3 regions of the Brevibacillus ruminantium genome follow, and region 1 is predicted to be linked to each of the others. Evidence: riboswitches for the same ligand, from Rfam matches in the RefSeq annotation. Region 1 holds a riboswitch; each other region holds the start of a gene.
What was found. Region 1 has a riboswitch for cobalamin ahead of NDK47_RS05175 (energy-coupling factor ABC transporter permease). Riboswitches for the same ligand answer to the same signal wherever they lie in the genome.

Region 2: it holds a riboswitch for cobalamin, as region 1 does, so the genes downstream of both, NDK47_RS17205 (ABC transporter substrate-binding protein) here and NDK47_RS05175 (energy-coupling factor ABC transporter permease) in region 1, are expected to answer to the same signal.
Region 3: it holds a riboswitch for cobalamin, as region 1 does, so the genes downstream of both, NDK47_RS02650 (acyl-CoA thioesterase) here and NDK47_RS05175 (energy-coupling factor ABC transporter permease) in region 1, are expected to answer to the same signal.

What each region holds. Positions count from the first base shown of each region.
Region 1 is NZ_CP098755.1:1,065,049-1,068,162, reverse strand. Features, by position in the region: gene cbiQ (cobalt ECF transporter T component CbiQ) at 1-747, opposite strand, end outside; gene NDK47_RS05180 (energy-coupling factor ABC transporter substrate-binding protein) at 744-1,028, opposite strand; gene NDK47_RS05175 (energy-coupling factor ABC transporter permease) at 1,032-1,790, opposite strand; cobalamin riboswitch at 1,962-2,155, opposite strand; gene NDK47_RS05170 (quinone-dependent dihydroorotate dehydrogenase) at 2,222-3,114, opposite strand, start outside.
Region 2 is NZ_CP098755.1:3,474,020-3,477,133, forward strand. Features, by position in the region: gene NDK47_RS17200 (FecCD family ABC transporter permease) at 1-860, opposite strand, end outside; gene NDK47_RS17205 (ABC transporter substrate-binding protein) at 975-2,006, opposite strand; cobalamin riboswitch at 2,248-2,452, opposite strand; gene NDK47_RS17210 (M24 family metallopeptidase) at 2,456-3,114, opposite strand, start outside.
Region 3 is NZ_CP098755.1:502,270-505,383, forward strand. Features, by position in the region: gene NDK47_RS02640 (PAS domain-containing sensor histidine kinase) at 1-922, shown strand, start outside; gene NDK47_RS02645 (response regulator) at 894-1,550, shown strand; cobalamin riboswitch at 1,657-1,851, shown strand; gene NDK47_RS02650 (acyl-CoA thioesterase) at 2,051-2,527, shown strand; gene NDK47_RS02655 (cytochrome c oxidase subunit 2A) at 2,821-2,982, shown strand; gene NDK47_RS02660 (cytochrome c oxidase subunit II) at 3,010-3,114, shown strand, end outside.

The sequences.
Region 1 (3,114 bases):
AGCCACCGCCTCCGATTCATATCTTTTGGAACGGACATGCGTGGAATAGCCGATCACCCGGAAATCATCGAGAAATCCTCTGGCCGTCATGCTGATGTACATCTGTCGATAGCGGATCATCGAACGGGTGAACAACTGAAAGACCAATCTCCCTGCATCCTTCAGCGTTTCACTCAGCCCGCCATGCCCTCCTCTTGCCTTCTGCGCCGTCCACATCTGCTCTGCAGTCTCCAGCAGGACAAAGACAAAGCGATACATGATCATCATCAGATCGGTCAAAATGGAGGGAACTCCTATTTTTCGCAGTACCTGCAGAATTTCGGCAAACGGAACGGTAAAGAGCAGAAAGGAAAAGCAGGAAAGCGCGGTTAGCGATCTCGCTGCCAGAATCCCTACTCTTGTCAGTCCAGCCTCTGTCACATAGAAGACCCAGCCTCCAAGCTGCCAGCTTGCCCAGACACTGTCTGTCGGGCTCCATTCCTGCCCCCCTGCAATTTCAATGAGCAGCGCAGGCGCTCCTGCCAGCAAAAAGGCCAGCGATGCACTCACAACCAGGACATAGATCCGCCAGGGCACACGGGCATACACCGTAATCCAGAGGCTCATCCAGACGAAAAGCAGGGCCTGAACCAGCGGATGACTGACAAGCGCCAGCACCAGCGCCCCGATGGCGAACAGCAGCTTGTGCACGGGCGGAAGATTGCGCAGTCTGCTTCCGTATGCCAGCGTGTCAATGCGTCCAATCATTCTTTCCCATTTTGGAGCCGGCCGCGGTACACTCCGATGGCATAACCGATCACACCCGCGCCAAGAGCGGCCTGCAGAGCAAATAACAAGCTCTCTGTTTCACCGCCAGGAGGCTCCAGCAGAGGTTGGAACCACGGCTCATAATCGGGAGCCATTTCCGTTATCGCTTCCTCCGCCGCGCCATCTGCCCCGGCGAATTCGGAATCCTTTACCAATACCAGCGGAACGACGGCAAGAACGGCGACCAACAGCAGCAGCACCCAGTTTGTCCAACGCTTCACCGCTTAGCCCTCCTTTTTCAGCAGCCTGAGCTGCGTCAGTTCTTGACCATTGTACGCCTGAAGCCAATTCCATACGAGCACGGTAAGCAGCCCCTCACTGATCGCCAGCGGCACTTGTGTGAGAGCAAAAATTCCGGCAAATTTGGCAAAGGAAGCGGCGATTCCGCCTGAGGCAGCCGGAAAAGCCAATGCCAACTGAACAGAGGTAACCAGATAGGTGCTCAGATCAGCCAGTGCAGCAGCCAGGAAAATGCCGATCTTTTGTTTGCCCAGTCTGCCTGCCACCAATCGATAGACACCGTAGGCGACAACCGGTCCGACGACGGCCATGGAGAAGGCGTTGGCTCCCAGCGTAGTCAACCCGCCGTGGGCCAGCAAAAGCGCCTGAAAGAGCAGTACCAGGCTGCCCAAAACCGCCATCACCCATGGGCCAAACAAAATGGAGCCCAGGCCCGTACCGGTCGGGTGCGAGCTGCTGCCCGTCACCGAGGGAATTTTCAGCGCTGACAGCACAAAAGCAAATGCCCCGGCTACGCCCAAAAGCAGCTTAAACTCCGGGCGTTCCTTGACAATTCGCCGAATGGAGCGCAAACCCAGGAAAAAGAATGGCAGAAACGCAGCCCACCAAAACAGCGACCACCCTACCGGCAAGTATCCCTCCATGATATGCATGGCATGTCCGGTTTCCGGCGTATTCAGCAAAAAATAGATCATCAAGCCGGCAATCAACAGAAAACTTGATCGTGTCCGTCTCCCTTTCATCCAGAACCCTCCCTCTTTTGCATTTTATTTCACTCTTTTGCACCGCAAGTCCACAAAGCTGTGGTTGCATCAAAAAAGCTCACCCGGAACGGATGAGCTGGCACACCACAACAAACGACACTTTGGGACAGTCGTTTTTGTCTCGGCTCACCTCTCCTTTCCTCGAAGGCATTTTGGGTGTGCAGCTAGGTAGGTCTCCTGGCTTCCGGATCAACACGCTCTTTTTGCCTTCCCCATCGGATCGATGAGTGGCTGCAGGATAAAAGAGCATTCCCCTGGTTACAGTGGCGGGACCGCTCGGGATTTGCACCCGATTCCCTGTTACCCCTTATCAAGATAAGGGCACCTGTCTGCATAGATTCAGTTGTCTTTTTCCGAAAATTCGTAGTTGATTGCTCTATTATATACGATCCCTTGCAAAAGAAAAAGGATCAACGAGCATCTGCACCGATGGCTTCTTTCACATGGGAAAAGCCATCGCGTTCCAGCAGGCGAAGCAGTTGTTTATTAATCGTTTTGACGATCGCGGGTCCCTGGTAGATCATGCCCGAGTACACCTGAACCAGGCTGGCGCCAGCGCGAATCTTGCGGTACGCATCCTCGCCTGTAAAGATGCCGCCTACCCCGATAATTGGAACCCTGTCGCCCACTTCCTGATAGATTTCTTTTACCCAAGCCGTCGCTCTCTCCTCCAGCGGCCTGCCGCTGAGTCCGCCTGCCTCATCGGCACGGGGATGGTCTTGTACGGCCTCGCGGGAGAGCGTCGTATTGGTCGCGATAATCCCGGAGAGACCTTCCTCCACGGCTGCCTGAACGACATCGCGCATCTGCTCGTCTGCCATGTCTGGCGCTACCTTCAACAGGATCGGTTTGGCAGCGACTCCGCGGCCCTGCAGCTCTGCCGCTTTCTCCCGGATGGCCCGGATCAAAGCACGCAAACTCTCCGTCTCCTGCAAATCGCGCAGATTGGGTGTGTTGGGCGAGCTGACGTTGATCACAAAATAGTGACCATAGGGATACAGCATGTCCAGACATTTGCTGTAATCCTGGGCTGCCTCTTCATTTGGCGTGATCTTGTTTTTCCCGAGATTGATCCCGATCGGAACATCCGCATAGGCGTAATCAATCAGGTTTTGGGAGGCCAGATACGCTCCCAGATTATTGAACCCCATTCGGTTGATGATCGCTTGATGCTCCATCAGCCGGAACAACCGGGGCTGTGGATTCCCTGGCTGTCCCTGGGGAGTAATCGTTCCTACCTCTACAAAGCCAAAGCCCAAAGCAGCAAGGGCGTGATAAACTTCTGCATTTTTGTCAAAGCCGG
Region 2 (3,114 bases), 2.4 Mb from region 1:
ATGTGAGGTATCATCAGTCCGACAAAGCCAATGGCTCCGGTTATCGAGACGATGACACCTGTCAACAAAGCAGTAATCACCAACAGTATTTTTCGGAATCGCTCCGTATTGACCCCCAAGGTACGGGCCGTTTCCTCTCCCATCATGATGGCATTGAGGGAGCGGTACTGTAGCATCAATGCGAAAAGCCCAACCAGAACAATAAAAGAAGGCATGCCGAGATACGTCCATTTCCCCCCGGCCAAGCTGCCCTGCATCCAGAACAGGACCGTCTGAATGCCGTGCTCGTTTGGTGCCGTAAAGATGATCATGCTGGTAATGGCTGACAACACAGCCGCTACGGCGATGCCGGACATGAGCAATCGGACTGTCGAGTTCTGTCCTCCCATCCGGGACAGCGTAAACACCAAGATGGTGGAAATGAGCGAGCCAGTAAATGCTGCCATTGAAACGGCATATTGCCCGTACATGCTGAATGCTCCAAGCAGAATGGCGAGCGTGGCACCAACGGATGCGCCCGAGGAAACGCCAAGCAGATACGGATCTGCCAGCGAATTTCGCACCAGTGCCTGAATCGTCACGCCGACCACTGACAGACCCGCTCCCACAATCACGGCCAGGAGCACGCGTGGAAAACGGATTTGCCATATGATGGTTTCTTCCGATTTTGACCAGTCTGCCTCTGCCCAACCCCCGATCACTGGCACATGGGAGAGGGCGATTCGCCATACCGTTTCCGGTTGAATTGCAACTGACCCAAGCGTAACGGCCAACGTCACACTGGCAACGAGGCCGATACCCAGAAGCAGCAAAATCGATGAAAACCATGCCTTCGACCTTCTGATGTCTTTTGTGAGCATTTCGCTGCTTTCCGGTCCCTTCGTGGAGACCATTTTCTCAACCGTTGTTTTAGGCATCTTATCCTCCCTTCGACGCGATCAGCAATAACAGGCCAGGGCGGCGGGTTACCAGGATTATTGCTTAAATGCTTCCGGATAGAACCCTTCGGCAAGTGTTTGCAAGGCAAGCGGCGCTCGTACCCCTTCTGCGGCTGCAGACAAAGGCAGCACAATCAGTCGCTTGTTCTGGATGGCAGGCAGCTCCGCCAGTTCTTTTTTCGACAGCAGGAAGTTGCGTTTCTGCTCCACAGTCTTATCTCCGTAATCGACGATGACGATGACGTCCGCTTTGCGCGCGACTACTTCTTCCCAGCTAGTGGTTGTCCAGCCTTTCGGGATATCATCAAATACGTTTTTGCCTCCTGCAAGTCGAATCAAAGTCGTCATATAGTTATTAGCCGCCGTAAAAGGCTGGTCTTCTCCATTGTCGTAGACGAAAACACGCAGCGGTTCTTTTTGTTCCCCAATTCGGTCAGTAATTTCTTTCATCTCTTTTTTGATTTTCTCAATCAGTTCGTCTGCCTTCTCTTCCACCCGGAAAATACGGCCGATATTGCTGATGTCAGCAAAAACATCTTCGGGCTCTGGCCCTGTCATGTTGGAGGATTGGTGGAGATACGGCTTAATCCCTAATTTTTCCAATCCATCAATCGTTCCGACCGCTTTCTCTGTAAAAGCACTTTTCCAGCCAGCGTAGACAAAGTCCGGCTCTGCTGCAAGCAGCACTTCTTTGGATGGGTACTTCGCAGAAAGAACGGGAACCTTGGCGTAGGCGTCCTGGTATTCCGGCAAAATGCTGTCGTCCAGATACGCGGTCCCGGCCATCTTGTCTTCAAGACCGAGGGCAAGCATCACCTCAGTCACATGTTGATTGAGGGAAACTGCTCTTTTGGGCACCTCGGTGAACGTAACTGTTCTCCCATCTATTTGGACAGTAACCGGATTCGTGCTGTTTCCGTCACCAGCTTTCGCCGTTTCCTGCGACGGAGTATTATTGGGAGCAGACGCGTTGTTTGCTGGAGTGGCGCTGCCGCAGCCGGTGAGGAACAGGACAGCCGCGATCCCTGTTAGCATCCAGTTCCGAATTCCTATGTACTTAGCTTTCATCATGTTACTTCCTCCCTTTTCATCACTACACATTTATGAAAAACCACGTGTTCGCCTCTCGTCTCTTGATGTCTGTAACGCGGTGGTTTTACCAGTGTGAGCGGAGGGATGCCAGAAAAAAAGCACCTTCCGATGTTTGCGGAAGATGCTTCTTATAGCTTGCATGTGCATAGAAACAAAAGGATAGCCGGATAGCGTCTACGCTGATGCTCCTGATACACTTTCCCCATCCGCGTGGGTTCATCGTGCGTGCTTCATGGCAGGTCTCCTGGCTTGGGTTCATCACGCCTTGCTCCTTCCCATTTCGCGCTCTGGCAAAACAGTGGATTCACGCAAGGACGCTCCCCTTCACAGTGGCGGGACCGCGTCGGATTTTCACCGATCTTCCCTATTAAGTAACCGGAACGATGTTCGCTCCGGATTACACCATGAAACGAGTAGCTCGTATTCTATTTTCCAATCACTTGCAGTTGCTTCGGATATTGCGTCAACACTTCGCATCCGTCCGCTGTAACCAGAATGTCGTCCTCAATTCGCACACCGCCAACACCCGGCACATAAACACCCGGCTCGATGGTAAATACCATTCCTGGACGAAGTGTATCCTGGTTTTGCCCATGGACGGAAGGATACTCGTGCACATCCATCCCCAGGCCGTGTCCCAGTCGGTGAATAAAGTACTCTCCGTATCCCTTGTCTGAAATCACGCGGCGTGCGGTTTGGTCCAAATGGGCCAGGGTTACACCCGGGCGAACCTCGGCAATCGCCGCTTCATTGGCGGCCAGCACGGTTTCATAGATATCCCGAAGCTGCTCGCTGATTTCACCAACGGCAAAGGTGCGCGTGATGTCTGACACGTACCCGTCTGCCAGGACTCCGAGGTCAAACAAAAGCAGCTCACCTTCTCGGACCTCACGGCTGCCTGGTTTTCCATGAGGCAGGGCGGACTTTTCGCCGGCCAGCACCATCGTGCTAAACGATGGTCCCTCCGCGCCCAAACGTTTCATCTGGTATTCCAGGTCAGCAACCACTTCCGCTTCGGTGACGCCAGGCTTCAGTGACTTCACAACCGCGTCCAAAGCAGCTTCCACCAGCTTGACAGCGTGCT
Region 3 (3,114 bases), 560 kb from region 1:
TAGCAAGCATATATGTGAAATCTGTTTGGGCATGGCTACTTGTCAGGAGGAGAGTACCTGTACGGACTGTTTCTTCAAGCGTACCCAGATGCCCTCCTTTGAAATGCGGGTAAGGACAAAAGATGGGCGTGAGTATCCCGTCGCAGCCAGCTCTACGAGGCTGCCCGAGGGGGCAGATGGAAAAATGGTGATGATTCTCCGTGATATGACCATGCAGTTGCGGGCGGAAAAAGAACGCTATCAACACAAGCTGACCAATTTTGTGATTCAGGCTCAGGAAGAAGAGCGAAAGCGCATTTCCCGCGAGCTTCACGACGGCGTTGGGCAGGCACTATACAGCATCCTGGTCGGGCTGAACGTACTGGGACAAGGAAAGCTGAGCGGTCCCATGAAGCAGCATGTCACCGAAATCCAACAGATGACGGCGAAGGCGATGGAGGAAGTAAAGCGCATGGCTTTGGAGCTGCGCCCTTCCGCTCTGGATGATCTCGGGCTGTTGCCAGCTCTGCGTTCGCTGATCAAACGGGTGGAAAAAAGCTTTGGCCTATCTGTAGACCTGCATGTTCAGGGAGAGTGGCAGCGGTACTCTGCGCCTGTGGAGACCGCCCTTTACCGCATCGTCCAGGAGGCGATGACCAATACAGCAAAATACGCACAAGCCCACACGCTGGGCATTATATTTGAGGCTCGGGAAAAAGAACTGGTGGTGACCATTGTCGATGACGGCGTCGGCTTTGATGTGGAGCTGGCTGAAAACAAAGGCTCTGGTCTGGGGCTGTTCGGGATGAAGGAACGGGCTCAACTCTTGAAAGGCAGTGTTGATATCCGCTCCGTGATCGGAGAGGGAACCACGGTGATTGTTCGTATACCAGTCGCAAAGGGGGAAGCAGAAGATGGGCATTCGAGTCTTGATCGCGGATGATCACGCTGTCGTGCGCACGGGCTTGGGCATGTTGATTGACGCCCAGCCGGATATGGAGGTTGTCGGCTATGCAGCGGACGGCAAAGAGGCATTTGACAAGGCGCTTGAAATTCGGCCGGATGTAGTGCTGATGGACCTCAGCATGCCGCCGGGAGAGAACGGTCTTTCGGCTACAGGGCGGCTTAAAGAAGCAGCTCCCGGAATTCAGGTGCTCGTCCTGACAATGCACGATGACGAGGAATATCTGTTTCGTGTGTTGCAGGCAGGAGCGGCTGGCTATATTTTAAAAAGCGCTCCTGATCTGGATCTGATTGCGGCGATCCGCACGGTGTCAAAAGGGATGGCCTATCTGTATCCGTCCGCGACCAAATCGCTGATCGAAGAGTTTTTGCAAATGGTGAAAAATGGGGAAGAGCAGGCGAAATACGAGATTCTGACCGAGCGGGAAAAGGAAGTCCTGATCCTGATCGCCAAAGGCTTCAGCAACAAGGAGATTGCCGAACAGTTGACCGTATCCGTGAAGACGGTCGAATCCCATAAGGCGCACATCATGGAGAAGCTTCATCTGCGCACCCGTCCTGATCTGGTGCGGTATGCGATTAAGAAAGGTTGGCTTGATTTTGAATAGGTCGCATGGGCAAGCACAGCAGCTTGCCTTTTTTTGTGTTCTGCATGTCGACGAGCTTCGGCGAAAATGCTACCATGGATTCAGTGTTTATTTTGCAGTCGTATGAACTACATAAGTGGAAACAGGTTCTTTGAACGCGGCGTTCAAGGATGAAAAGGGAAGCTCGGTGAAAATCCGACACGGTCCCGCCACTGTAAGAGGGGAGTCAGCACCATATGAGCCACTGATCCGGAAGGATTGGGAAGGCGGTTGCTGATGGAGAGCCTTTAGTCAGGAGACCTGCCTGTTTCGACGACACTGCTTGACCTACGGGAGATAGGGAGGTGTTAGGGTGGCTAGCGTGAATCACGCAGGAGGCTTTGCAAGCCCCTGCTCATTTTGGCATCTCTAACTTTCCATTGGATCGATAGAGATGCCTTTTCTATTTTCAGCGAAACAGCAGATGCGGGCGCAAGACAAGAGCACTTGCTTTGCCAATACGCAATAATGGGAGGTCCCTCATGCAACAACCAGCAAAACCCATCCGTGAATCCAGAACATGTATGACAGATCTGGTTTTTCCCCCAGATACCAATCACCACAATACGATTTTCGGCGGCAAAGTAATGGCCTATGTCGATAAAATCGCGTGTATAGCGGCGATGAGACACTGCCGCAAGCCCGTCGTCACCGTTTCCAGCGACAGTTTTGACTTCCTGGCCCCGATCAAAACCGGAGAAGCGATCAACCTGGAGGCGTATGTGACGTGGGTGCACAAAACGTCGATGGAAATCTATGTAAAGGTAGAGTCGGAGAATTTGATAACAGCCGAAAGGAAAGTAACCGCACGTGCATATTTGACGTTTATCGCCCTGGATGAAAACGGCAAGCCTGCTCCTGTCCCACAGGTTATTCCTGAAACAGAAGAGGAAATGCGGCAGCATGAACAAGCAAAAGAACGCTACGAGATCAGAAGAAACCGTCGCGAACAGGCATGAAAGAAAAAACGTACGAGCATGAAAGAATAACGTCGGAACTAGCATAGAAACGCCATAAAATCGATCACGAATCACGACCGGCAGTCCTGTACATACGGGCTGCCGGTTTTTGTTAAGAAGTGGATGACGAAGATTGTCGGTTATGTCCAAAATGTGTCAGGAATTAGGGAATATCAGGAGGTTCCCGGGGGTTTTTAGGGGTTTTCCCTGAATTACAGTGCAAGCCGCCAGAGAGTAGAATGAAGTCGTAAAAAGGAACAGCTCGTACGGTATCGGGAAAGGAGGAGAGAGCCGTGGAGACAAAGACAGAAACACAGCGTCAACTCGAAGAGGCAAAGAAACTGAAGCCTGAATCGCAGGACCTGAAAGGGACATTTATCGCTGTATTACTGGTTGGCGCTATCATACTCCTAAGTTGGTTTGGTGTATTCGGATTATTCCTGGATCGTGCATAGCAGGGAAGAGAGGGAGGTTGTGAAACGATGCATCTGCACCGTTACGAAAAAATCTGGCTGATTCTGGGGGCAGGAGGCCTGGCGCTGTTTATTGTGCTGCTTTGTGTGAACGCCTTCGCAATGGGTATGGCC